Regions from separate parts of the Rhodococcus sp. AZ1 genome, predicted to be linked through region 1. Evidence: predicted binding sites of a transcription regulator. Region 1 holds the regulator's gene; the other holds the start of a gene.
The links. Region 1 encodes HspR, which represses chaperone genes until heat shock. Its sites were predicted from a motif close to ANNTGAGTNNNNNNNACTCANNT; they were not measured.
Positions count from the first base shown of each region.

Region 2: clpB (ATP-dependent chaperone ClpB) is a predicted target of HspR. The motif match lies at 9,106-9,128, and genes of this name have one in related genera.

Region 1 covers NZ_JBUEQF010000002.1:242,562-254,064, forward strand. The annotation lists gene ACY48E_RS03500 (dynamin family protein) at 1-888, shown strand, start outside; gene ACY48E_RS03505 (hypothetical protein) at 925-1,482, opposite strand; gene ACY48E_RS03510 (lipase family protein) at 1,681-2,976, shown strand; gene dnaK (molecular chaperone DnaK) at 3,148-4,989, shown strand; gene grpE (nucleotide exchange factor GrpE) at 4,986-5,657, shown strand; gene dnaJ (molecular chaperone DnaJ) at 5,728-6,930, shown strand; gene ACY48E_RS03530 (heat shock protein transcriptional repressor HspR) at 6,982-7,377, shown strand; gene ACY48E_RS03535 (nitric oxide synthase oxygenase) at 7,447-8,589, opposite strand; gene ACY48E_RS03540 (globin domain-containing protein) at 8,905-10,068, shown strand; gene ACY48E_RS03545 (FAD-binding oxidoreductase) at 10,124-10,870, opposite strand; gene ACY48E_RS03550 (alpha,alpha-trehalose-phosphate synthase (UDP-forming)) at 10,873-11,503, opposite strand, start outside.
Region 2 covers NZ_JBUEQF010000002.1:54,935-66,437, forward strand. The annotation lists gene ACY48E_RS02760 (metal ABC transporter solute-binding protein, Zn/Mn family) at 1-258, opposite strand, end outside; gene ACY48E_RS02765 (LacI family DNA-binding transcriptional regulator) at 397-1,494, shown strand; gene otsB (trehalose-phosphatase) at 1,500-4,049, opposite strand; gene ACY48E_RS02775 (pirin family protein) at 4,113-4,865, opposite strand; gene ACY48E_RS02780 (VOC family protein) at 4,868-5,350, opposite strand; gene ACY48E_RS02785 (FadR/GntR family transcriptional regulator) at 5,424-6,173, opposite strand; gene ACY48E_RS02790 (WhiB family transcriptional regulator) at 6,326-6,619, shown strand; gene ACY48E_RS02795 (gluconokinase) at 6,660-7,145, shown strand; gene ACY48E_RS02800 (hypothetical protein) at 7,155-7,520, shown strand; gene ACY48E_RS02805 (DUF2277 domain-containing protein) at 7,526-7,801, shown strand; gene ACY48E_RS02810 (globin domain-containing protein) at 7,777-8,943, opposite strand; gene clpB (ATP-dependent chaperone ClpB) at 9,199-11,503, shown strand, end outside.

The DNA.
Region 1 (11,503 bases):
ATCGGTGTGCTCTCGCGTGCCGACGAGCTCGGCGCCGGCCGACTCGACGCCATGATCTCCGCGGCCGACATCGCCGAGCGCATCAGCGGGGACCTCGATCGAATGGGGTTGTGCCAGGCGGTCGTTCCCGTGGCGGGTTTGCTGGCCCTGGGCGCGCGCACGCTCACCCAGACCGAGTTCTCGGCGTTCGTCGCCCTGGCGTCGGTGCAGCCGGAGCGGTTGCAGTCGGCCATGCTCTCGGCCGATCGGTTCGCGCGACCGGACGTGGATCTACCGGTCGACGCGCCCACCCGAGCGCTGCTGGCCGAGCGCTTCGGGTTGTACGGCATTCGGTCCGCGGTGACCCTGATCCAACTCGGCGTCGACGATTCGTCCACCCTGGCCGAGGAACTGGTGCAACGATCGGGTCTGGCCGAGCTGCGTCAGGTGATCGACGTGCAGTTCGGTCGGCGGGCCGATCAGCTCAAGGCGCACTCGGCGCTCGTGGCGCTCGATCGGGTGCTCGCTGCCGTACCGGGGACCAGCGAGTCGATCGCCGCGCTTCGTGCCGAGGTGGCGCGCACCCTCGGCGACGTCCACGGTTACGCCGAGCTTCGTCTTCTCGCCCGCCTGCGCGGTCGCCCGGTGGACCTACCCGACGATCAACGGCACGCGTTGCAGCGGATGATCGGCGGGTACGGAATCGACCCGGGGACCCGGCTCGGGCTCGACCCCGACGAGGTCACCGGCGCCGAACCCACCACCGAGCAGCTGCGCCGGGCGGCGCTCGAGGCCGTGCGCATCTGGCGCGGCCGTGCGAGCCACCCGCTCACCGACCGGTACACCGGCCGGGCGTGCTCCGTCGCGGTCAGAAGCGCGGAAGCTGTCCTCGCGCAGCTCGATTCCTAGTCGTGCGGGATCACCGGGGATGTCGTGCGGTAGCCGTCACCGCTCGATGAGGCGCCCGGTGCGCGCGAGCCAGCGGGTGACGGCCGGGGAGTACAGCACGGCCGAGGCGGCGACGGCAGCCACCCCCGCGATCACCGGCAGCGCCTGAACGGCGACGGCGTCGGCGTCGGATGCCAACACGAAGAACAGCCCACCACCGGCGGCGAGAACCACCGCCGCGACGGTCAGCCCCGTGCGTCCGTTCCCCCGCCGGCGAAGGAGCAGAGCCGATCCCACCGCCGCGATCACTGCCACCCCGGCGGCGGCAGCGACGGCAACCGTGAGCGTGGTGTCGATGGAGCGGGCGATGTCGGCGTCGAGCGTGGTGGGGTCGTCGAGCACGGCCGCGCGGGTCAATCCCTGCCGGATCGTGCTCAGGCGCGTGGCCCCCAGCGCGACCGCCGCGGCCAGGAGCGCGACCGCGAGCGCCCACAGGGCGAGCCCGGCGACCACCGCACCGGGGCGACGCGTCGGGATCTGTTCGCGCAGTGCGTCGACGACTATGGGTGGGCGCGCCGGCCTCGCGCGCCGGGGCGCCCCGTCCTCGCTGCTCACACCCGCAGCGTAGCCCGTGGGACGGGTGCGGACCGTCCCGCGGCGCGGGTAGTTGCCCGGGGTACATTCCGAAACGCGCAGCTCGGACGGCGAGCAGAACGGCGAGACGAAGGTAGGTGCGCGGTGCATCCTCGCGCGAGAACTTCTGGTGGTCGGCTCGGGTCGGCCCGGGCCGGGTCGACCCTCGTCGGGGCCCTGGTGACCGTGACGGCGCTGGCCGCGGGCACGCTCATCGGAGCCGCGCGCCCTGCCGTGGCAGCACCTGCGGGTCCTGCGTCGCAGTGGGAGCCGCCCGCGCAGGCCGTCGCCCCGTTCTACGTCCCACCCGCGCCGCTGCCGCCCGGGTCCGACGGCGATCTGCTGCGCACCGAGCCGTCGATGATCGTCCCCGGCATCGATGTGCCCGGCGGCCGGTTGCCGGGCACCGGGACGCGGCTGATGTACCTCTCCCGCGACGCGCACGACCAGCCCACGGCGATCACCGGCACCTACCTCGAGCCGCCGACGCCGTGGACCGGGCCGGGGTCGCGACCGCTGATCTCGCTGGGTGTGGGCACCCAGGGGCAGGGTGATCAGTGCGCTCCGTCGAAGCTGATCAACTCGTTCGTCTCCTTCACCCCACCCGCCGACGTGGCGATCGACTACGAGTTCCTCTCCATTGCGAACCTGCTGCAGCGGGGATACGCGGTGGTGGTGACCGACTACGAGGGGCTCGGGACGCCCGGCGTGCACACCTACGTCAACCGGGCCGCCGAGGCTCACGCCGTGCTCGACGCGGTCCGCGCCGCGCACAACCTTCCCGGCACGTCCCTGCGACCGGACTCGCCCCTGGGGCTGTGGGGGTACTCGCAGGGCGGCGGCGCGGTCGCGGCGGCCGCCGAACTCGCCCCGACCTACGCGCCCGAACTGCGCATCGCCGGGACGTATGCAGGTGCTCCGCCGGCCGACCTGGCAGCGACCCTCGCGCAGGTGGACGGATCGTCGATCGTCGGAGTGATCGGATACACCATCAACGGGTTGCGCCGGACCAACCCGGAGATCGAACCGATCATCGACGAGGTGATCAACGATGCCGGCCGGGCGATGCTGGACCGGGTGGCCACGCAGTGCGTCGGCGAGACGGCACTGAGCTTCGGCTTCCGTAGAACCAGCGAGTTCACGCGCTCGGGGCTCCCGCTCTCGGATGTGCTGAAGAACTACCCGCAGCTGACGAAGATCTTCGCCGAGAACCGCATCGGCACCCGCACGCCCACCTCACCGGTGTACATCGACACCGGGGTGGCCGACGACATCGTGCCCACCGGCCAGGCCCAGCAACTTGCGCGCGACTGGTGTGCCGCCGGGGCCACGGTCGATCTGAACGTGCAGGCGCTGCCGTCGATCGCGCCGCGTTCGGCTGTGGGACATGTGCTTCCCGACCTTCTGGGGTTGGCTCCTGCGTCGGCATGGCTGGCCGATCGTCTGGCGGGTCGGCCCGCCCCCTCCACCTGCTGAGCTGCGAATTCGTAGTTCGGGAACATTCCTGGCACTGCCCTGCGTTGTGAGGGTCAAGCGGATTGAGCGTACCTCGCTCAAGTGCGACTTGACTCGAGGATTCTGACCATGAAAACTTGAGCCGAGTTCGCTCAGGCAGATCCGTTCAGGAAATCCAGTAGGAGGAACACCATGGCTCGTGCGGTCGGAATCGACCTCGGGACCACAAACTCGGTCGTGGCCGTCCTGGAGGGCGGCGAGCCGGTTGTGGTCGCCAACTCCGAGGGCTCACGTACCACCCCCTCGATCGTCGCCTTCGCCAAGAACGGTGAGGTGCTCGTCGGGCAACCGGCCAAGAACCAGGCCGTCACCAACGTCGATCGCACCATCCGTTCGGTCAAGCGCCACATCGGCACCGACTGGACCGTCGCGATCGACGACAAGAAGTACACCCCGCAGGAGATCAGCGCGCGCACGCTGATGAAGCTCAAGCGCGACGCCGAGGCATACCTGGGCGAGGACATCACCGACGCCGTCATCACCGTCCCCGCGTACTTCGAGGACGCACAGCGTCAGGCCACCAAGGAGGCCGGTCAGATCGCCGGGCTCAACGTGCTGCGCATCGTCAACGAGCCCACCGCGGCCGCGCTGGCGTACGGGCTGGACAAGGGCGAGAAGGAGCAGACCATCCTGGTCTTCGACCTCGGCGGCGGCACCTTCGACGTCTCCCTGCTCGAGATCGGCGACGGCGTGGTCGAGGTTCGCGCCACCTCCGGCGACAACCACCTCGGTGGTGACGACTGGGACCAGCGCATCGTCGACTGGCTCGTCGACAAGTTCAAGGCGGCCAACGGCATCGACCTGACCAAGGACAAGATGGCGCTGCAGCGTCTGCGCGAGGCCGCGGAGAAGGCCAAGATCGAGCTCTCCAGCTCGCAGAGCACCTCGATCAACCTGCCGTACATCACCGTCGACGCCGACAAGAACCCGCTGTTCCTCGACGAGCAGCTCAGCCGTTCGGAGTTCCAGAAGATCACCTCCGACCTGCTCGATCGCACCCGCGCACCGTTCCAGGCAGTGGTCAAGGACTCGGGCATCGCGGTCAAGGACATCGACCACGTGGTGCTCGTCGGCGGCTCGACCCGCATGCCCGCGGTGTCGGAGTTGGTCAAGGAACTCTCCGGCGGACGCGAGCCGAACAAGGGCGTGAACCCGGACGAGGTCGTCGCCGTCGGCGCCGCCCTGCAGGCCGGCGTGCTCAAGGGCGAGGTCAAGGACGTGCTGCTCCTCGACGTCACCCCGCTCTCGCTCGGTATCGAGACCAAGGGTGGGGTGATGACCAAACTCATCGAGCGCAACACCACCATCCCCACCAAGCGGTCGGAGACCTTCACCACCGCCGACGACAACCAGCCGTCGGTGCAGATCCAGGTCTTCCAGGGTGAGCGCGAGATCGCCTCGCACAACAAGCTGCTCGGATCGTTCGAGCTGACGGATCTGCCCCCGGCCCCGCGCGGCGTGCCGCAGATCGAGGTGACGTTCGACATCGACGCCAACGGCATCGTGCACGTCACCGCGAAGGACAAGGGCACCGGTAAGGAGAACACGATCAAGATCCAGGACGGCTCGGGCCTGTCCAAGGAGGAGATCGACCGGATGATCAAGGACGCCGAGGCGCACGCCGAGGAGGATCGCACTCGCCGCGAGGAGGCCGAGACCCGCAACCAGGCGGAGTCGCTGGTCCACCAGACGGAGAAGTTCGTCAAGGACAGCGAGGACAAGGTTCCCGCTGACCTGAAGGAGCGGGTGGAGACGGCCATCGCCGAGGCGAAGACCGCTCTCGCGGGCACCGACCTGGCAGCGGTGAAGGCCGCGGTGGAGAAGCTGTCCACCGAATCGCAGGCCCTGGGTACGGCCCTGTACGAGGCCTCCGCGGCCGAGGGTGGCGCAGCCGGTGACGCGTCCACCACCACCGGCGACGACGTCGTCGACGCCGAGGTGGTCGACGAGCCCGTCGACACGGAGAAGAAGTGAGTGGTGAGCGCGTCGACCCGGATTCGGTGATCGGAGCCGACGAGGCCACGGAGGTTCCCGACCAGGGAGCCCCCGTGGGCTCGTCCACCGGATCGACGGAGACCTCGTCCACCGGTTCGACGGAGCCGGGCGCCGCCGCCGATCACAGCGGCGAGGCCGTCAACGAGGGCAGTTCACCGGAGGACGTCGCATCCGAGGACAGCGCGCCCGAGGTGGACGAGCTCGCCGAGCGCACCGCCGACCTGCAACGACTGTCCGCGGAGTACGCCAACTACCGACGGCGCGTGGCGCGCGACAAGCAGGTCGACATCGAGAACGCCAAGGCATCGGTGCTCTCGGAACTGCTCGGGGTGCTCGACGACCTCGACCGGGCCCGCAACCACGGAGATCTGGAGTCGGGTCCGATGCGCGGCGTCGCCGACAAGATCGAGTCGGTGATCACCGCGCAGGGCGTCACGGCGTTCGGCGCGGTGGGCGAGGCCTTCGATCCGGCGCTGCACGAAGCCGTCCAGCACGACGGCGACGGGCACGAGCCGGTGATCGGCAGCGTCTACCGCAAGGGATACCGCCTGCGGGACCGTGTTCTGCGCACCGCCATGGTGGTGGTCGTGGACGGTGGCGACGCCTCGAACGGGTCCGGGCAGACGCCGTCCGCCGGCGAGGCGTGAGGGGTACGCGCCGGACCGGGTGTTCGCGGCGTATCAGCAACATAATCAGGGCGAGAGGAGGAGATATCAGGTGAGCCAGCGGGAGTGGATCGAGAAGGACTTCTACAGGGAGCTCGGTGTCTCCTCCTCGGCGTCCGCCGACGAGATCAAGCGGGCCTACCGCAAGTTGGCCCGCGAGTCGCACCCGGACGCGAACCCGGGCGACACCAAGGCCGAGGCGAAGTTCAAGGCTGTCAGCGAGGCCAACGCCGTGCTGTCCGACCCGGCCAAGCGCAAGGAGTACGACGAGACGCGCGCGGCGTTCGCCGCCGGGGGTTTCGGTCGAGGTGGGTTCTCCCCGCGCGGGGGCGCCAACTTCGGCGGAACCAACTTCGGTGGGGCGGGCGGCGGTGCCCAGGGCTTCGACATCGGCGACCTGTTCGGTGGTGGTGCGCCGGGCGGCGACAGCGGCATCGGCGACCTGTTCGGCGGTCTGTTCAACCGCGGTGGCACCGGTCAGCGCCCGGGTTCCTCGACGCGTCCGCGTCGGGGCTCCGATCTGGCCGCCGAGATCACCCTCGACTTCCGCGACGCGGCGACCGGCACCACCGTCCCGCTGTCGATGACCAGCCCCTCCTCGTGCACCACCTGCCACGGCAGCGGAGCAAAGCCGGGAACCAGCCCACGCGTGTGTTCGTCGTGCAACGGTGCCGGGGTGTTGAACCGGAACCAGGGTGCGTTCGGGTTCAGTGAGCCGTGCCCGGAGTGTCGGGGTACCGGGTCGATCATCGACGAGCCGTGCGGCGACTGCCGGGGCACGGGAGTGCAGAACCGCACCCGCTCGGTGACGGTGCGCGTGCCGGCGGGGGTCGGCGACGGACAGCGTGTGCGCGTGACCGGTCGCGGTGAGGCGGGCCTGCGCGGCGCACCTGCCGGTGACCTGCTCGTGACCGTGCACGTACGCCCGGATCCGGTGTTCGGCCGCAGCGGCGACGACCTCACCATCACCGTCCCGGTGGCCTACAGCGAACTGGTACTGGGCACCACGCTCTCGGTGCCCACCCTCGACGGGCGCGTGGGCGTGAAGGTTCCGGCCGGCACCGTGGACGGGCGTACGTTCCGGGTCAAGGGTCGCGGGATCACCCGTAAGGACACTTCCGGCGACCTTCTGGTGACGGTCAAGGTGGCAGTTCCGTCGACCCTCGACGCCACTGCAACCGAGGCTCTGACCGCTTACGCTGCCGCGGAGAAGGCCAGCGGTTTCGATCCCCGCGCCGGCTGGGCCGGGGCATAGGTACTGCTCCGGCGCTGCCGGGGTACGGACACGATCGGGAGGTGATGGGAGATGGACGCGTCCGAAGCTACTGCGGATCCCGATGCCCGCATCTTCGTGATCTCGGTGGCCGCCGAGTTGGCAGGGATGCACGCGCAGACTCTGCGCACGTACGACCGGCTCGGGTTGGTGACCCCGCATCGCACCACCGGAGGTGGTCGGCGGTATTCCATGCGGGACGTCGCCCTGCTGCGCGAGGTGCAGCGGCTCTCGCAGGACGAGGGTGTGAACCTGGCCGGGATCAAGCGGATCATCGACCTGAGCAACCAGGTCGAGGCTCTGCAGATGCGGGTGAGCGAGCTGGCCGATGAACTGGCGCGCGCGCAGGTCGGATATCGGCGCGACCTGATTCCGGCGCCACGCAACGCGCTCGTCGTCTGGAAGCCCAAGAACCCGCGCCGGCAGTAACTGCACCCGCGCCAGCAGTAACTGCACCCGCGCCGGCAGTAACTGCACCCGCGTCTGCGGGGACGGCCCTCAGACCGGATCGGCTCGGTAGAAGAAGTTCGGCCGAAGTTCGGGGTCCGTGGCGTCGAAGGTGCGGTGGAAGGTCGGGGTGAGCGACGCCGACATCGGCGGGTTCACCCAGGCCCAGTCCGTGGGGCAGCCTCGCCCTGCACGGGATTCGCGGTCGACGTGGTCGACGAACTGCTTGGCCACGGTGTGGTGATCGACCATGTAGGCACCTGCGGCGCGGAAACTGTGCAGCACCGCTCTGTTGACCTCGACGAGGGCGCGGTCGCGCCAGAGGGTGCGCTCGGAGCTCATGTCCAGACCCAGGTGTTTCGCGACGGCGGGGAGCACGTCGTAGCGTGAGCTGTCGCCGAAGTTCCGGGCGCCGACCTCGGTGTTGACGTACCAGCCGCTGAACGGCGCGCAGGAGTACACCAGGCCACCGATGTCGAGGTCCATGTTCGAGACCGCGGGAACGGCGTGCCATCGCAGGTTCAGGTCGGCGAACCACTCGTGGTCCGGGTGGGTGATGGGTACTTCCAGCAGCAGGTCTTCGGGCACCTCGAACATCGAGAGCGGCTCGTCGGGCGTCTGCACCAGCAGGGGCAGAACGTCGAACGCCGTTCCCCTGCCCTTCCAGCCGAGCTTCTGGGCCGTCTCGGTAAGTGTGACGTTGGCGGGGTCGCCGGTGATCACTCCGCGCCTGCCGCGGTAGCCGGCGTAGCGGATGATCTGGGAGTTCAGGATGCGGAACTGCCGCTCACCAGGGGGGCGCCACGGTCCCACGGTGATGACCGACCGCAGGGCGCCGCCGTTGGTGGCGGCGCGCAGATGTTCCCAGCAGGCCTCGGCGATGTCGGCAGCGGTGGTCGCGTCGCGGGCATCGACGAGGTCGAGCGTGCGCCAGTGGCTGCGGCCGACGCAGCGGGCGTGGTTGCGCCAGGCCAGCTTCGCCCCGATCAGCAGTTCCTCGCGGGTGTGCACGTAGGTGCCGGTGGCGCGAAGTTGGGTCGCCGCCGCGGCGCCCCGCTGGGCGGGGAGGTGGGCGAGTTCGGGGAGCGCGAAGAATTCTCGACACTGCGCTACCGCTCGTTCTCGCGCGACGTCGGCGTGATCGGAATCCGATCGTCGATCCCCGGCGCTGCTTCCCCCGAATGCGGTGACCACGTCGTCACGTCCCTTCCACGACGAACGATCATCGCCGCTGCGGAGAACCTTACCGAATGGTGGGGGATTCGAATGTCCTTGCGGACCAACAGATTACGGGTATATGACCCGTTATGACGGATCAATGGAAACGTACAGTACGAATACACGCGGCGAAACCAGCGAATAGATGGTTTGTTTTCCGGAGAATCTCCAGCGGTTTCCCCGCGGACGTTGCGCGGCTAGAATCGCCCCAGCGGAGAGTACCTTTGTTTCCGTCTCGATCTGCGCACCGAACCAAGCGAGTGTCGCCGAGGACCACCGATGGGGGGCACAGTGGACGAACAGTCGATCTCACTCGTGCGCAGTACGTTCAAGGCCGTCGCGGCCGCGGACGACGGGCCCGAGCGCCTGACCAGTTCGTTCTATGCCATCCTCTTCGCCGACAACCCCGGTGTTCGCGAGCTCTTCCCGGCTTCGATGACCGCCCAGCGGGACAAGCTCGTCGTCGCCATCGCCTACGTGGTGGACCACCTCGACGATCTCGACGCCACCCTCCCGTTCCTCGCGCAGCTCGGCCGCGATCACCGCAAGTACGGAATCGACGACTCGCACTACACCGCCGTCGGCAATGCGCTGCTCACGGCGCTCGAACGCTTCGCCGGCACCGAGATCTGGACCGACGACGTCGACGCCGCCTGGCGCGAGGCCATCGCCATCATTGCGGGCGCGATGATGGATGCCGCCCATGCCGAGAGCGGGCCGGCTGCCGTCGGCGCGACCGTCGTCGAGCACCTTCAGGTGCTGCGCGACGTCTCGGTGGTGCGCCTGCAGCTGGACGAGCCACTGAACTACGCGGCCGGGCAGTACGTGAGCGTGCAGATCCCCAGTCGCCCCCGCATGTGGCGCTACTTCTCGCCCGCGGTCCCCGCGAACCCGCAGGGGCAGATCGAATTCCACATCCGTCGTGTCTCGGGGGGTTGGGTGAGCCCGGCCGTGGTGCGCCGCACCACCGTGGGGGAGCGGTGGGTCATCGGATCGCCACTGGGTGCTCTCGGCGTGGCCGGTGCGCAGGGCCGCAACATGGTGATGATCGGCTCGGGCACCGGCATCGCCCCGCTGCGCGCCCAGATCATGGAAATGGCGGCACGAGCGCAGAACCCCAACGTGCACCTGTTCGTGTCGGGAACCTACCCGTGCGATCTCTACGACTACGACACGCTCGCCTCGATCGCGATGACCAACCCCTGGCTGACGGTGGTCCCGGTCACCGAGAACGACGACAATCCGTGGTGGCACGACGGCGACCCCACCCCCGTCCCGCTCTCGCGCCGCCAGCTCGCCCCCACCCAGGTGGGCAAGCTCGTCGCCGACTACGGCACGTGGCCGGGCCACGACATTCAGATCGTCGGCTCGCCCACCATGGTCAAGACCACCGCGCACAGGCTGCGCGCCGCCGGGGTGGATGCCGGCGCGATCCGGCACGACCCCCTCTTCTGAGTCGGACGGTCCCTCGTTCGAGTCGGACGGTCAGCGGCCGGCTGCCGCTGCACGCTCAGGTGCGAACAGCCTCGCGCGGGGTTCCCGCCGCCACGAGGGCGTCGATGGTTCCTTCCGTCATCGCCGGTGATCCGCACACCAGCACCTGATGATCGGTGAACGGACCCCACGCGGCGACGACGCTCGAGATTCGACCCACCTCGTACTCGTCGGCGGCGAACGCCGTGTCCGGCGCCGCCGACATTCGTTCGAGCTCGGCTCGTGCGTGGAACGGGTCCGGCACATCGGGGTCGGTCGGTGAATCGACCACCGGCACCGCCGTGAGCCAGGGGGCCGACTTCTCGAGGGTCAGCAGCAGGTCCGAGGCGTAGAGGTCGCGCGGATAGCGTCCGCCCACCACGAGATACACCCGCGGTGGATCGGGCCGTCGCGCCAGGTCCTGGATCAGCGAGAGCATCGGGGCCAGCCCGGTTCCACCGGCGATCATCACCACGTCGCGGCCGGTGTCGTCGATGTGCAGGGACCCCGCCGGGTCGTCGAGCGTCCACTCGTCACCGACCGCGGTGTTCGTCACGATGGACCCACTGACCCATCCGCCGGGCACCGCTCGAACGTGGAACTCGTACTTGCCGTCCAGCGACGGGAGCATCGCCGAACTGTAGCGCCGGGTCAGCGCAGGGTGGGCGGGAACGGTCACCGCCAGCGATTGTCCGGGCGCGAACATCACGTGCTCACCGATCAGTCGCACCACCGCAATGTCGTTGCGGAGCCGATGCACCGCCACCACTGTCGCTCGGCCCACCGCTAGTCCCCGTCTCGCTCGGCCAGTGCGGTCAGGAACGAGCGCGCCCAGCGGTCGACATCGTGCGCGAGGACCTGTCGGCGCATGGCACGCATGTGTCGGCGGCCGGCTTCACGGTCCTGCTCGATGGCCTCGATCATGGCGTCCTTGACGCTCGTCGCATCGTGCGGGTTGCACAGGTATGCCTGCCGCAATTCCGCTGCGGCACCGGTGAACTCGCTCAGAACCAGGGCACCACCGAGATCCGATCGCGACGCGATGTACTCCTTGGCCACCAGGTTCATCCCGTCGCGCAGCGGGGTGACCAGCATGACGTCGGCGGTGGCGTAGTACGAGATCAGATCGCTCTGCGGCACGGGACGGTGCAGGTAGTGCACCACCGGATGTCCCACCCGGCTGAACTCGCCGTTGATCCTGCCCACCATGGCCTCGACATCCCCGCGCATCTGTCGGTAACTGTCGACGCGTTCGCGGCTGGGGGTGGCCACCTGGATCATCACCACCTCCTCCGGATCGACCCTTCCTTCCGAGAGCAGTTCGTGGAAGGCGGCCAGCCGCACGTCGATCCCCTTGGTGTAGTCCAGGCGGTCGACGCCGAGCATGATGGTCCTCGGATTGCCCAACTCGGTACGG
Region 2 (11,503 bases), 190 kb from region 1:
GGAGATGGTGGCGGCGTCGGATGCACTGGTCTCGTACGAGTGCGGGTCGGCGGAGGGGTCGTTGATGATGGCGGTGACCTTGGCCTTGTCACCGGCGACGGCGGAGGCCACGCTGCCCCACACGTTCGTGGAGGCCACGATGGTGACGCCGCCGGCGGGGGATCCGGACGTGGAGTCGGAACTGCAGGCGCCGAGCCCGAGGGTGAGTGCGCAGACGGTCGCTGCAGCAGCCCAGCGTGGGAGGGTCGAACGTGACATGTCGGGGAACTCCTGGTTCGGTGCTCGGGCGTGTGACAACTGAAACGATAGTGGTAACCGTTTCCAGAATCCTAGTTCTACACCACGACATGACCAGGCCTGCTGCCGAGGCCCGCACGAACGCACTACCGTCGTGACATGGGCAGGCAGCGCGAACCACAACGCAACGCGACGCTGGCCTCGCTGGCAGCGGAGCTCAACGTGTCCCGAACCACGGTGTCCAACGCCTACAACCGCCCCGACCAGCTCTCGCCCGAACTTCGCGAACGCGTCCTCGCAGCCGCCCGCGCCCGCGGGTACCCGGGCCCGGATCCGGTGGCGCGATCGCTGCGCACACGCCATGCGGGGGCGGTGGGTCTGGTTCTGACCGAGGCGCTGAGCTACTCCTTCCGCGACCCCGCGGCGGTGGGTTTTCTCACCGGTCTCAGCGAGTCGTGCGAGGCGGCGGGGAGGGGGCTGCTGCTGGTGCCGGCCGGATCGGACTCGTCTGCGGCCGAAGCGGCCGCAGTGGTGCAGCAGTCGGGTGTCGACGCCTTCGTGGTGTACTCGGTCGCCGATGACGACCCGCACCTGACGGCCGTGCGAGCGCGCAACCTCCCCACCGTCATCTGCGATCAGCCCCGTGACAGCGAGGGGGCGTCGCTGGTCGGGGTCGACGATCGGGCCGCGATGCGCGTACTGGCAGACCATGTCCTCGACCACGGACACACGCGCATTGCGATGATCTGCATGAGGTTGCGACGCGACCGCAACGACGGGGAAGTGGACGCCGACCGTCTCGCGGCGCTGCAGTTCCACGTTCAGCGTGATCGCATCGACGGCGTCCGCGACGCGCTGGCCGCGCGCGGGTTGAGCACGCAGTTCCCGATCATCGAGCGCTTCGACCACAGCATCGTCGCCGGGCGGACCGCCGCCGCCATGGCCCTGGCCGCGCACCCGTCGCTCTCGGCCCTGATCTGCACCTCCGATGTCCTCGCCCTCGGCGCCCTCGAGCACGTGCGCTCGGTTGGTCTCTCGGTGCCGGGTGACATCACCGTGACCGGCTTCGACGGGGTGCCCGAGGCACTGCGACTAGGGGTGACCACCGTTCGCCAGCCCGTCGTGGACAAGGGCCGACTGGCCGGCCGGATCGTGCTTCGGACACAGACCGCGGACGGTGCCCTGGCTCAGGATCGGCGCGCGACCATGCTGCCCACCCACCTCGTGCGCGGTGCGACCGTCGGGCGGGCCGGGTAGCAGGTTCAGCTGTTCGCGGACAGCAGGTGCGCACAGCGCAGGAGCCCGAGATGGCTGTACGCCTGGGGGTGGTTGCCCAGGGACCGTTCGGCCACCGGGTCGAACTCCTCGCTGAGCAGCCCCGTGGGTCCCGCTGCAGCAACGAGGTGTTCGAACAGCGCCTCTGCCTGATCTCGTTGCCCGATCAGCAGATACGCCTCGATCAGCCATGCGGTGCACAGATGGAACCCGCCCTCGCTGCCGGGCAGACCGTCGTCGGAGTGGTAACGGTAGACCGTTGCGCCCCGGCGTAGCTCCGCCTCGGTGGCCACCACCGTGGCGGCGAAGCGCGGGTCGGCGGGGTCGAGGAGTCCGGACAGTCCGATGTGCAGGGTCGCGGCGTCGAGATCGGTGCCGTCGTAGGCGGAGGTGAACGACTGCACCTCCTCGTTCCAACCCCGCTCGATCACCTCGGCGCTGATGCTCTGGCGCAACTGCTCCCACTGGGGGGCAGGCTCGCGGCCGAAGGTGGCTGCCAGTGTCGACGCGCGGTCGACGGTGAGCCAGCACATCACCTTCGAATACACGTGGTGGCGCGGGTTGTTGCGGATCTCCCAGATGCCGTGGTCGGGTTCGAACCAGCGACGCTCGACGGCGTCGACCATCGCGGTGACCAGTTCCCAGTCCCGGTCCGGCAGCGCATCGGCGATGCCGCGGGCCTGCCGCGCCGTGGCCAGATGGCTCACCAGGTCCACCACGGGCCCGAACACGTCGAGTTGCACCTGCTGATTGGCGGCGTTGCCCACCCGCACCGGCCGCGATCCGGCGTATCCGGGCAGGGAGTCGATCACCGCTTCCGGCGGCAGGTTCTGACCCCAGATCGTGTAGAGCGGGTGCAGACGTTCCGGGGAGGAGACCGTCTCGAGCACACCGTGCACCCACGTGAGGTAGTTCTCCGCCTCGCTCAGCGAGCCGACGCTCACCAGCGCCGATGCCGTCAGCGCCGCGTCGCGCAGCCAGCAGTAGCGGTAGTCCCAGTTGCGGACGCCGCCGATCTCCTCCGGCAGCGACGTGGTGGCCGCGGCGAGGATCGACCCGGAGTCCGCGTGCACCAGCCCACGCAGGGTCAGCGCCGATCGCTTCATCAGGTCCGGCTTACGGGTGGGCACCGTCAGAGACTGAACCCAGGTCCGCCAGTACGACTCGGCCGCCTCGCGACGTTCGGGCTCGGGTACCGGGTGCGGGGTGAGATCGGAACTGCCGCAACGTAGCTCGAGAACGACGGGCCCGGTCGACGGGTCCACGACGGCGGTGGCCGTGGCGCGGCCGGACTCGGTGGTGATCTCCCACTGCACCCCCGGTGCACGCAGGACGATGGGGTCGTTGGTGCCGAGCACCCGCAGACCGTCGTCGTCGGCCTGCAGGTCCACCCACGCCTGGCCGAACTCCGGGCGCGGGGCGAACGTGATCACTGCGCGCGCGGAGCCGGTGATCACGCGGGTGAAGTCCGTACGGCCCGCGGGCACGTCGTGGGGCAGGTAGTCGTCGACCTGCAGCTTGCTCCAGCGGGTAGTCACCGTCATGGTCGAATCGACGTACTTCTGACTCAGCGGCAGCGACGCCCGCTCCGGCGCGACGGTGAAGTGGCCGGCCTCGTTTCCGCCGAGCAGGTGTGCGAACAGGGCGGCGGAGTCGGGTTCGGGGTGACAGAGCCAGGTCAGCGACGCGTCGGGTGTCAGCAGGGCGATGGTGCGCGGGTTGGCCAGCATCGTCAGCCGCTCGATGGGGGGCGCATCGGCGCCGGAGAGCCAGGTGCGCCGTTCCTCGTAGAGGAACGCCAGCGCCGCCGCGACGTCCTCGGTGCTCGAGACGCGGTGGGTGGCGAGGGATTCGCCGTCGCCGACCTTGACCGAGACGTCAGGCCCCTGCAGCCGACGGAAGGCCTTCTCGTCGGTGACGTCGTCGCCGAAGAAGATCGCCGCGTGTGCGCCCGCCTGGTGGCGCAGGGTGTCCAGCGCCAATCCCTTGTCGGTGACGATCACCGACAGCTCGATCACGGCCTTGCCCTCGGTGATCTGCACGCCCTCCCATGATCCGGCGCCCACACGCACCTCGTCCAGGGCCCTGGTTCCCGCCTCGGCGGCGGCGCCTCGCACATGGAGTGTGGCGCTGGCGGGCTTGACCTCCACGCTCACCCCTTCGTGGCGCGCTGCGACGGCCTCGAGCTCCGCGATCACCCGCTCACGCAGGGCCTTCTCGGCGTCGGTGAGGATTCCGACGAACCCGGCGTCGAACTCGGAGCCATGACTGCCCACGAGTTGGACCTCGACGGGCAGGCGCGAGAGTATCGCCAGGTCGCGCAGGGCGCGCCCGGAGATCACGGCGGCGTGGGTTCCGTCGAGCCCGGCCAGCGCACGCATCGCACGAACCGAGTCCGGGTGCGGATACGCCTTCTGCGGATCGTCGACGATCGGCGCCATCGTTCCGTCGTAGTCCGACGCGACGAGCAACCGAGGTACCCGGGCGATCTCGACGAGGGCCCGGCGCAGCTCGGGGGAAAGGTCCATCACACTCACCGCGCCAAACTTAGGCCATGGCGCACGGTGGCGTGAGTTCGGACGGTCGCGGGGACCTCACTCTCAGGTGCCGAGCCGAGCGTGCATCTCCCAGACGATCACCTCGGCCTCGGTGGCGGTCGAGAGCGCCTGTCCGCCGCCGCCCGAGATACGCACGGCGTCACCGGTTCGCAGGGTCCCGACGCCGTCGAGGGCGGCCTCCCCGTGTGCGACGTAGACGTGCAGGTACGGCGCGTCGGGCAGTGGCACGGGTGTGGACTCGGCGCGCAGCCTTGCCACGTGCATCGCGGCGTAGCGGTTGCGGATGCGAATTGCGGAATGGTCCTTGTACCGGTCCATTCCGGTGGCAACGGTGACGAGCGATCCCGAGTAGAGCTCGTCGTCGATCTCGAGTTGCTCGTAGCCGGGCGTGATGCCCGCCTCGTCGGGGACGACCCACATCTGGATGAAGTGGACCGGCTCCTGTGGGCGAGTGCGGTCGAGGGTCCAGGCGTCGTTCTTCTCCGAGTGCAGGATGCCGGTCCCGGCGCTCATCCGCTGGGCGAGGCCGGGGTAGATCACCCCGTTGTGTCCGATGGAGTCCTGATGCACCAGGGACCCGCGCAGCACCCAGGTGACGATCTCCATGTCGCGATGCGGGTGGGTGTCGAACCCGGTGCCCGCGGTGACGATGTCGTCGTTGTTGACCATCAACAGACCGTGGTGGGTGTTCTCCGGGTCGAAGTGGTGTCCGAAGGAGAAGCTGTGGTGGCTGTCGAGCCAGCCGATGTCGGTGGCGAAACGGTCCGCGGCGCGGCGGACGTCGAGTGTGATCATGCTCAGAGCACCTTCGTTCCGTACATCTCGCCGAGTGGATCGGCGATGAGTTCCAGGCGCGCCCCGTCGGGGTCGCGGAAGTACAGCGACACCTCGCTGTGGACGAACATCTCGACGCCGGCTGCATCCAGTTTGCTCCGCAACCGCTCCCACCGGGAGGGGTCGACGCTGATGGCGACGTGGTGCAGTCCGCCCAGCACTTCGCGGTAGGGGCCCACGTCCAGGCCGGGGAAGTCGAAGAAGGCGAGCAGGTTGCCGTTGCCGACGTCGAAGAAGAAGTGCGACGACCCCTCGTAGTCTCGGTTCTCGATCAGCTCGGTGAGAGGGAACTCGAGCAGCTCCTGGTAGAAGCGGATGGTGCGCTCCACGTCGCCGCTGATCAGCGCAGTGTGGTGGATCCCCCGGCCCGACGACGGTGCCCGTGTGGCCGGGTCTGCGGGGATGTACTTCTCGCGCAGTGCCGCGCGTTGCTGCTCGGTGCTCATGGCCGGTGGCGCTCCCTCGTGTCGTCCGCTGTCCGCAGCGCGGGCCAGGTAGTTGATTTTGCAACTACCAACGTTACCGCCGCCGAGAATCTTCCGGGTCTGCACGTGGAGTGCCGCGGCGCTCGGTGAGCGCCCGCGAGGATTCTTCGACGATGGCCCGCATGGCCTGTTCGGCGCCGTCGGGATCGCGGGACTGCACGGCCGAGGCGACCAGTGAATGCTGACGAATGGCCTCGGGGTCGGCGGTGTGCGGCATGAGCTTGTAGCGGTTGCGGCCTTCGAGTGCCTCGGTGACCAGGGCGGACATACTCGCGAGCATCATGTTCCCGGACGCGTCCAGCAGGGTTCGGTGGAAGGTGGTGTCGTGTTCGAGGTAGGCGGCTGCGTCGGCGGAACGTGCGGTGGCGGCCATCCCCATGACGGCTGCGATCAGCTGTCCGCACTGGTCGCCGGTCGCGCGCAACGCGGCCAGTCGTGCCGCGAGCGGCTCGATCCCGGAGCGGATCTCGGTGAGCGCATCGAGTTGGTCGAGGCGGTCCGGACCGCTCAGGCGCCATCGGATGACGTCCGGATCGATCGCGTGCCACATCGTCGACGGCATCACCGTGATCCCGACACGGCGACGCACCCGCAGCATGCCGATCGATTCGAGTACCCGCACCACCTCGCGCACCACCGTGCGCGAGACTCCGTAGCGCCCGCTGATGTCCTCGGCGGCGAGCACGGTTCCCGAGGCGAGGATTCCGGCGGCGATGTCGGTGCCGAGCGCGTCGAGCACGGACCGGTGCAACTGCCGCGCTGGAGGTGTCTCGGCGCTCGACATGAGACGACTATGGCACGCCCCGCCCGCTCTTTCGCGTCGGCGAGGGTTCTGCTCGGCGCGAATTAAATACTACGATTCACTTCTGGTTGGTCGAATCGTCATGTAATTTTGGAACCCTGACAGACGAGAGCACCAGCTACGAGGAGCACCGAATGTCCAAGCCCGTCCTACTACCCGAACCGGTGTCCGCCACCTGGGAATGGCAGCTCGAGGGTCTGTGCCGCGGCATGGATTCCGGTGTGTTCTTCCACCCCGAAGGTGAACGGGGCAACAAGCGGCTCGATCGCGAGCGCCGGGCCAAGATGGTGTGCGCACGGTGCCCGGTGATGCGCACCTGCCGCGACTACGCGGTCGCCGCGGGCGAGCCGTACGGCGTGTGGGGTGGGCTCTCCGCTCACGAGCGTCTCGGCGCCGCCGCCATGGTCGGCGCACGGGCCACCGGATAGACCGGTCACCGGTCGGCCGGACGACGCCGGGTCGGCCACGATGATCGTCGTCGTCATGGGGGTCTCGGGTTCGGGCAAGACCACGGTCGCGGCCGCGCTCGCGGGCCGCCTGGACTGGGACCTCCAAGACGCCGACGACCTGCACCCGGCGTCGAACCTGGAGAAGATGAGTCGTGGCATCGCCCTGACCGACGAGGACCGCCTGCCGTGGTTGGGCCGCGTCGCCGACTGGATCGACGCCCGTCGGGCCCGCGGCCGCAATGCCGTCGTGGCCTGTTCGGCTCTCAAGCGGTCCTACCGCGACGTCCTGCGTCGCGAGGACGTGCACTTCGTTCTGCTGGACGGCCCGCGCGAACTCATCGAATCTCGGCTGCTCGCCCGGATGGACCACTTCATGCCGGCGTCGCTCCTCGATTCGCAGCTCGCGGCCCTCGAACCGCCGGGTGACGACGAGCTCGCCACGGTCGTTCCCATCGGGCGATCCTCATTGACCATTGCTCGCGAACTTGCTCGCTACTTCGGCTAAGGTCCCGCCATGGCGTACCAGTACGGAGCACATGTCCCCGCGCCGCGGCGAGAGAACTCGGGCGATATGTGGGGCACGCTGCTCTCGACCATCGCGTCGATGAGTGTCGCGTCGATCCTGCCGTTGCCCAGCCTCTTCGTGCTGATGTTCTTCGACTCGTGTCCACCCCCGGACTGCCACGCGGCACCGGCGGTGTCGTTCGCGCTGGTCGGCCCGGTCGCCACGTTCGTCGTGGCGCTGGTCGGGTCGATCATCGCGTACCGACGGCGCAGGGCCGGCGGTCAGGGGTGGCCGGTGGCGGTGTTCACCCTGGTGGTCACCATCGCCGCTGCCGTGTTGACAGTGGCGGGATTCGGCCTGTCGGTGGGATGGTGATCGACATGTGTCGCAACATCACCGAACTCCGAGGCCTCGAGCCCGCCGCGACCGACGACGAGATCGCCGCCGCTGCCCTGCAGTACGTGCGCAAGGTCGGCGGATTGCGCACGATCACCGACAGGAACCGGGAGTTGGTCGATCGCGCGGTGGCCGAGATCGCTGCCACCACCCATGAACTGCTGGCTCAGTTGCCTCCCCGCCGTCAGCCGCCCACCACGGTTCCGCCGCTGCGGCGCCCCGGCGTTCGGGAGCGTCAGTCCCCGCAGGGATCGATCTGAATGTGCTCGACGGGTGTACCGACCCGTCGTAGGGCGTACATGGTTGCGCGAACCATCGACGGTGAGCCGCAGATCTGGACCTGGCGGTCCGCCCACGACCCGTACGCGGTGACCACCTTGCCCACCCGACCCTGCTGCAGATGGTGCAGCGACCGCGGAATCTCGACGGGCGCCCCGGTGCGCCACCACGGCTCCTCGGTGGATTCGACGACGGGAACCACCGTCAGCCACGGGTTGATCGCGGCGATCTGACCGAGGGTCTCGAGGTCGTAGAGGTCGCTGGGGTACTGACCACTGACGAACAGGTGTACGCGCGGATTCGAGGCGCGCATCGCCATCTCCATCAACTGCGCGCGCAGTGGTGCCAGACCGGTGCCGCCGGCGATCATCAGCACATCCTCGCGCCCGGGCGAGCGGTCGACGGCGAACCCGCCGAGCGGCGGTCCGATCAGCCAACGATCGCCCGGCCTGGTCTCCGACACCAGCGCCGGGCTGACCCAGCCGCCGGAGACCCGTCGTACATGGAACTCGATGCCGCCGTAGTCGTTGGTCGGATTGGCGGGGGAGAGGTAGCGCCACAGCCGGGGTCGCTGCGGGATCTGCACACTCAGGTACTGCCCTGCGGCGTAGGGGATGGGCTGGTCGGTCTCCACGCGAATGATGGCGACGTCGTCGACCGGCCGGTGGTGTTCGATGACGGTGGCCGACCAGGAGGGCGGCAGGGCTTCACTGTCGGCGCCCGCGGCCATGGAGTTCGAGACCACGGCGAAGGTGGTGCGCCAGGCGTTCTCGACGTCGTCGGTCCACCTCTCACCCAGCTCGTCCCGAAATGCGGCCACGAGCGCGGTCTCGGTGGCGAGGAAGGCGCTGCCGGTGAGCCCGTGTTTGCGGTGATCGCGTCCGAGTTGGTGCAGGAACGGCAGGAAGGTTCGCTCGTCGTCGAGGTTGTCGACGACATATGCGAGGGCGCGGATCAGTTGGTGGCGCTGCTGATCCATCGACGCGGGGAAGTAGGCGCGGAACTCCGGATGCTCGACGAACAGATGGCCGTAGAACGTCTGCGCGATCCGGTCCGCGCCGCCGCTGTCCGCGACGGCCTTCAGTCCGGCGCGTACCAGGGCGATCGCTTGTGGATCGAGCACTCTTGCAGTCCCGAGTGTGGTGGTGGGTGGAAAAACGGTGAAAATGCCTGTTTCGAGTCGCAGGCTCGATGTGGACTCGATCCGCGGCTCGTGCATTTCACACTAGTGCGTTCCCATCCCACGGACCATCGTGGAGCCGACCTCCGTGTCGACACTCAATAATCTTGAGTGGAATAGACTCAAGTGTTGTACGGTTGATCTCGGCAACGGTGCCGACCGGGCACCGGCCAACCACGTACCCGAGTGAGGTGACCGGTGGAATCGTTCTCTCCCACCACCAAGACCCAGGCCGCACTGACCAGTGCCCTGCAGGCCGCGTCGGCGGCCGGGAACCCGGACATTCGTCCGGCACATCTTCTCGTTGCGCTGCTCGATCAGACCGACGGCATCGCCACGCCCCTGCTCGAAGCCGTCGGAGTCGCGCCCGCGTCCGTCCGACGTGAGGCGGCCGCGCTGGTGGACCGTCTGCCGACCGTCTCGAACGCCTCGGCCCAACCTCAGCTGGGCCGCGAGGCGCTGGCAGCGATCACCGCCGCCCAGCAACTCGCCACCGAACTCGACGACGACTACGTCTCCACCGAGCACCTGCTCGTGGGACTTGCCAGCGGTGGTGTCTCGGATGTGGCCAAGTTGCTCACCGCGCACGGCGCGACCCCGCAGGCCCTGCGGGAGGCGTTCACGGCGGTGCGTGGCAGTGCGCGCGTCACCAGCCCCGACCCCGAGAGCACCTACCAGGCGCTCGAGAAGTACTCCACCGATCTCACCGAGGCTGCACGCAGCGGCAAGCTCGACCCCGTGATCGGCCGCGACACCGAGATCAGACGGGTGGTGCAGGTCCTGAGCCGCCGCACCAAGAACAACCCGGTTCTGATCGGCGAACCAGGTGTGGGCAAGACGGCGATCGTCGAGGGTCTCGCGCAGCGCATCGTCGCCGGCGACGTTCCCGAGAGCCTGCGCGGCAAGACCGTCATCTCCCTGGATCTGGGGTCGATGGTGGCCGGGGCGAAGTATCGCGGTGAGTTCGAGGAGCGGCTCAAGGCCGTCCTCGACGACATCAAGAACTCCGCCGGTCAGGTGATCACCTTCGTCGACGAGCTGCACACCATCGTCGGCGCCGGTGCCACCGGCGATTCCGCCATGGACGCCGGCAACATGATCAAGCCGATGCTTGCCCGCGGTGAGCTGCGACTGGTCGGCGCCACGACGCTCGACGAATATCGCAAGTACATCGAGAAGGACGCCGCACTCGAACGCCGGTTCCAGCAGGTGCTCGTCGGTGAGCCCTCCATCGAGGACACCGTCGGCATCCTGCGCGGGCTCAAGGAACGGTACGAGGTACATCACGGGGTGCGCATCACCGACTCCGCGCTGGTTGCGGCCGCCACTCTCTCCGATCGCTACATCACCTCGCGCTTCCTGCCGGACAAGGCCATCGACCTCGTCGACGAGGCCGCCTCGCGACTGCGGATGGAGATCGATTCGCGTCCGGTGGAGATCGACGAGGTCGAGCGTGCGGTACGTCGCCTCGAGATCGAGGAGATGGCCCTGGCCAAGGAGACCGACGACGCCTCCAAGGCGCGCCTCGAGAAGCTGCGCAGTGAGCTCGCCGATCTATCGGAGAAGCTTGCGCAGCTGACCACCCGCTGGCAGAACGAGAAGAATGCCATCGACTCGGTGCGCGAGATCAAGGAGCGGCTCGAGCAGCTGCGTGGTGAATCCGAGCGCGCCGAGCGCGACGGCGATCTCGGGCGCGCGGCCGAACTGCGTTACGGCACCATCCCCGCTCTCGAGAAGGATCTGGCCGAGGCCACCGCCGAGTCCGAGCCCACCGGCGAGGTGATGCTCAAGGAGGAGGTGGGCCCCGACGACGTGGCCGACGTGGTGTCGGCCTGGACCGGGGTCCCCGCCGGCCGCATGCTCGAGGGTGAGACCGCCAAGTTGCTGCGGATGGAAGAGGAGCTCGGCAAGCGCGTCGTCGGGCAGCATGCTGCCGTCCAGGCGGTGTCCGATGCGGTGCGTCGGGCGCGGGCCGGTGTTGCCGACCCCAACCGGCCCACCGGATCGTTCCTGTTCCTGGGGCCCACGGGCGTCGGCAAGACCGAACTCGCCAAGTCGCTCGCGGCGTTCCTCTTCGACGACGAGCGGGCCATGGTTCGCATCGACATGAGCGAGTACAGCGAGAAGCACGCCGTCGCCCGGCTCGTCGGCGCCCCTCCCGGCTACGTCGGGTACGAGGCCGGCGGCCAGCTCACCGAGGCAGTGCGTCGGCGTCCGTACACCGTGGTGCTGTTCGACGAGGTGGAGAAGGCGCATCCCGATGTCTTCGACATCCTCCTCGCCGTCCTGGACGAGGGCAGGTTGACCGATGGGCAGGGCCGCACGGTCGATTTCCGCAACACACTGCTGATCCTGACCTCCAACCTCGGTGCCGGTGGTGACCGGGATCAGGTGATGGAGGCGGTACGGCGGGCGTTCAAGCCCGAGTTCATCAATCGCCTCGACGATGTGGTGATCTTCGATCCGCTCACCGAGGAGCAGCTCGAGTCGATCGTCGACATTG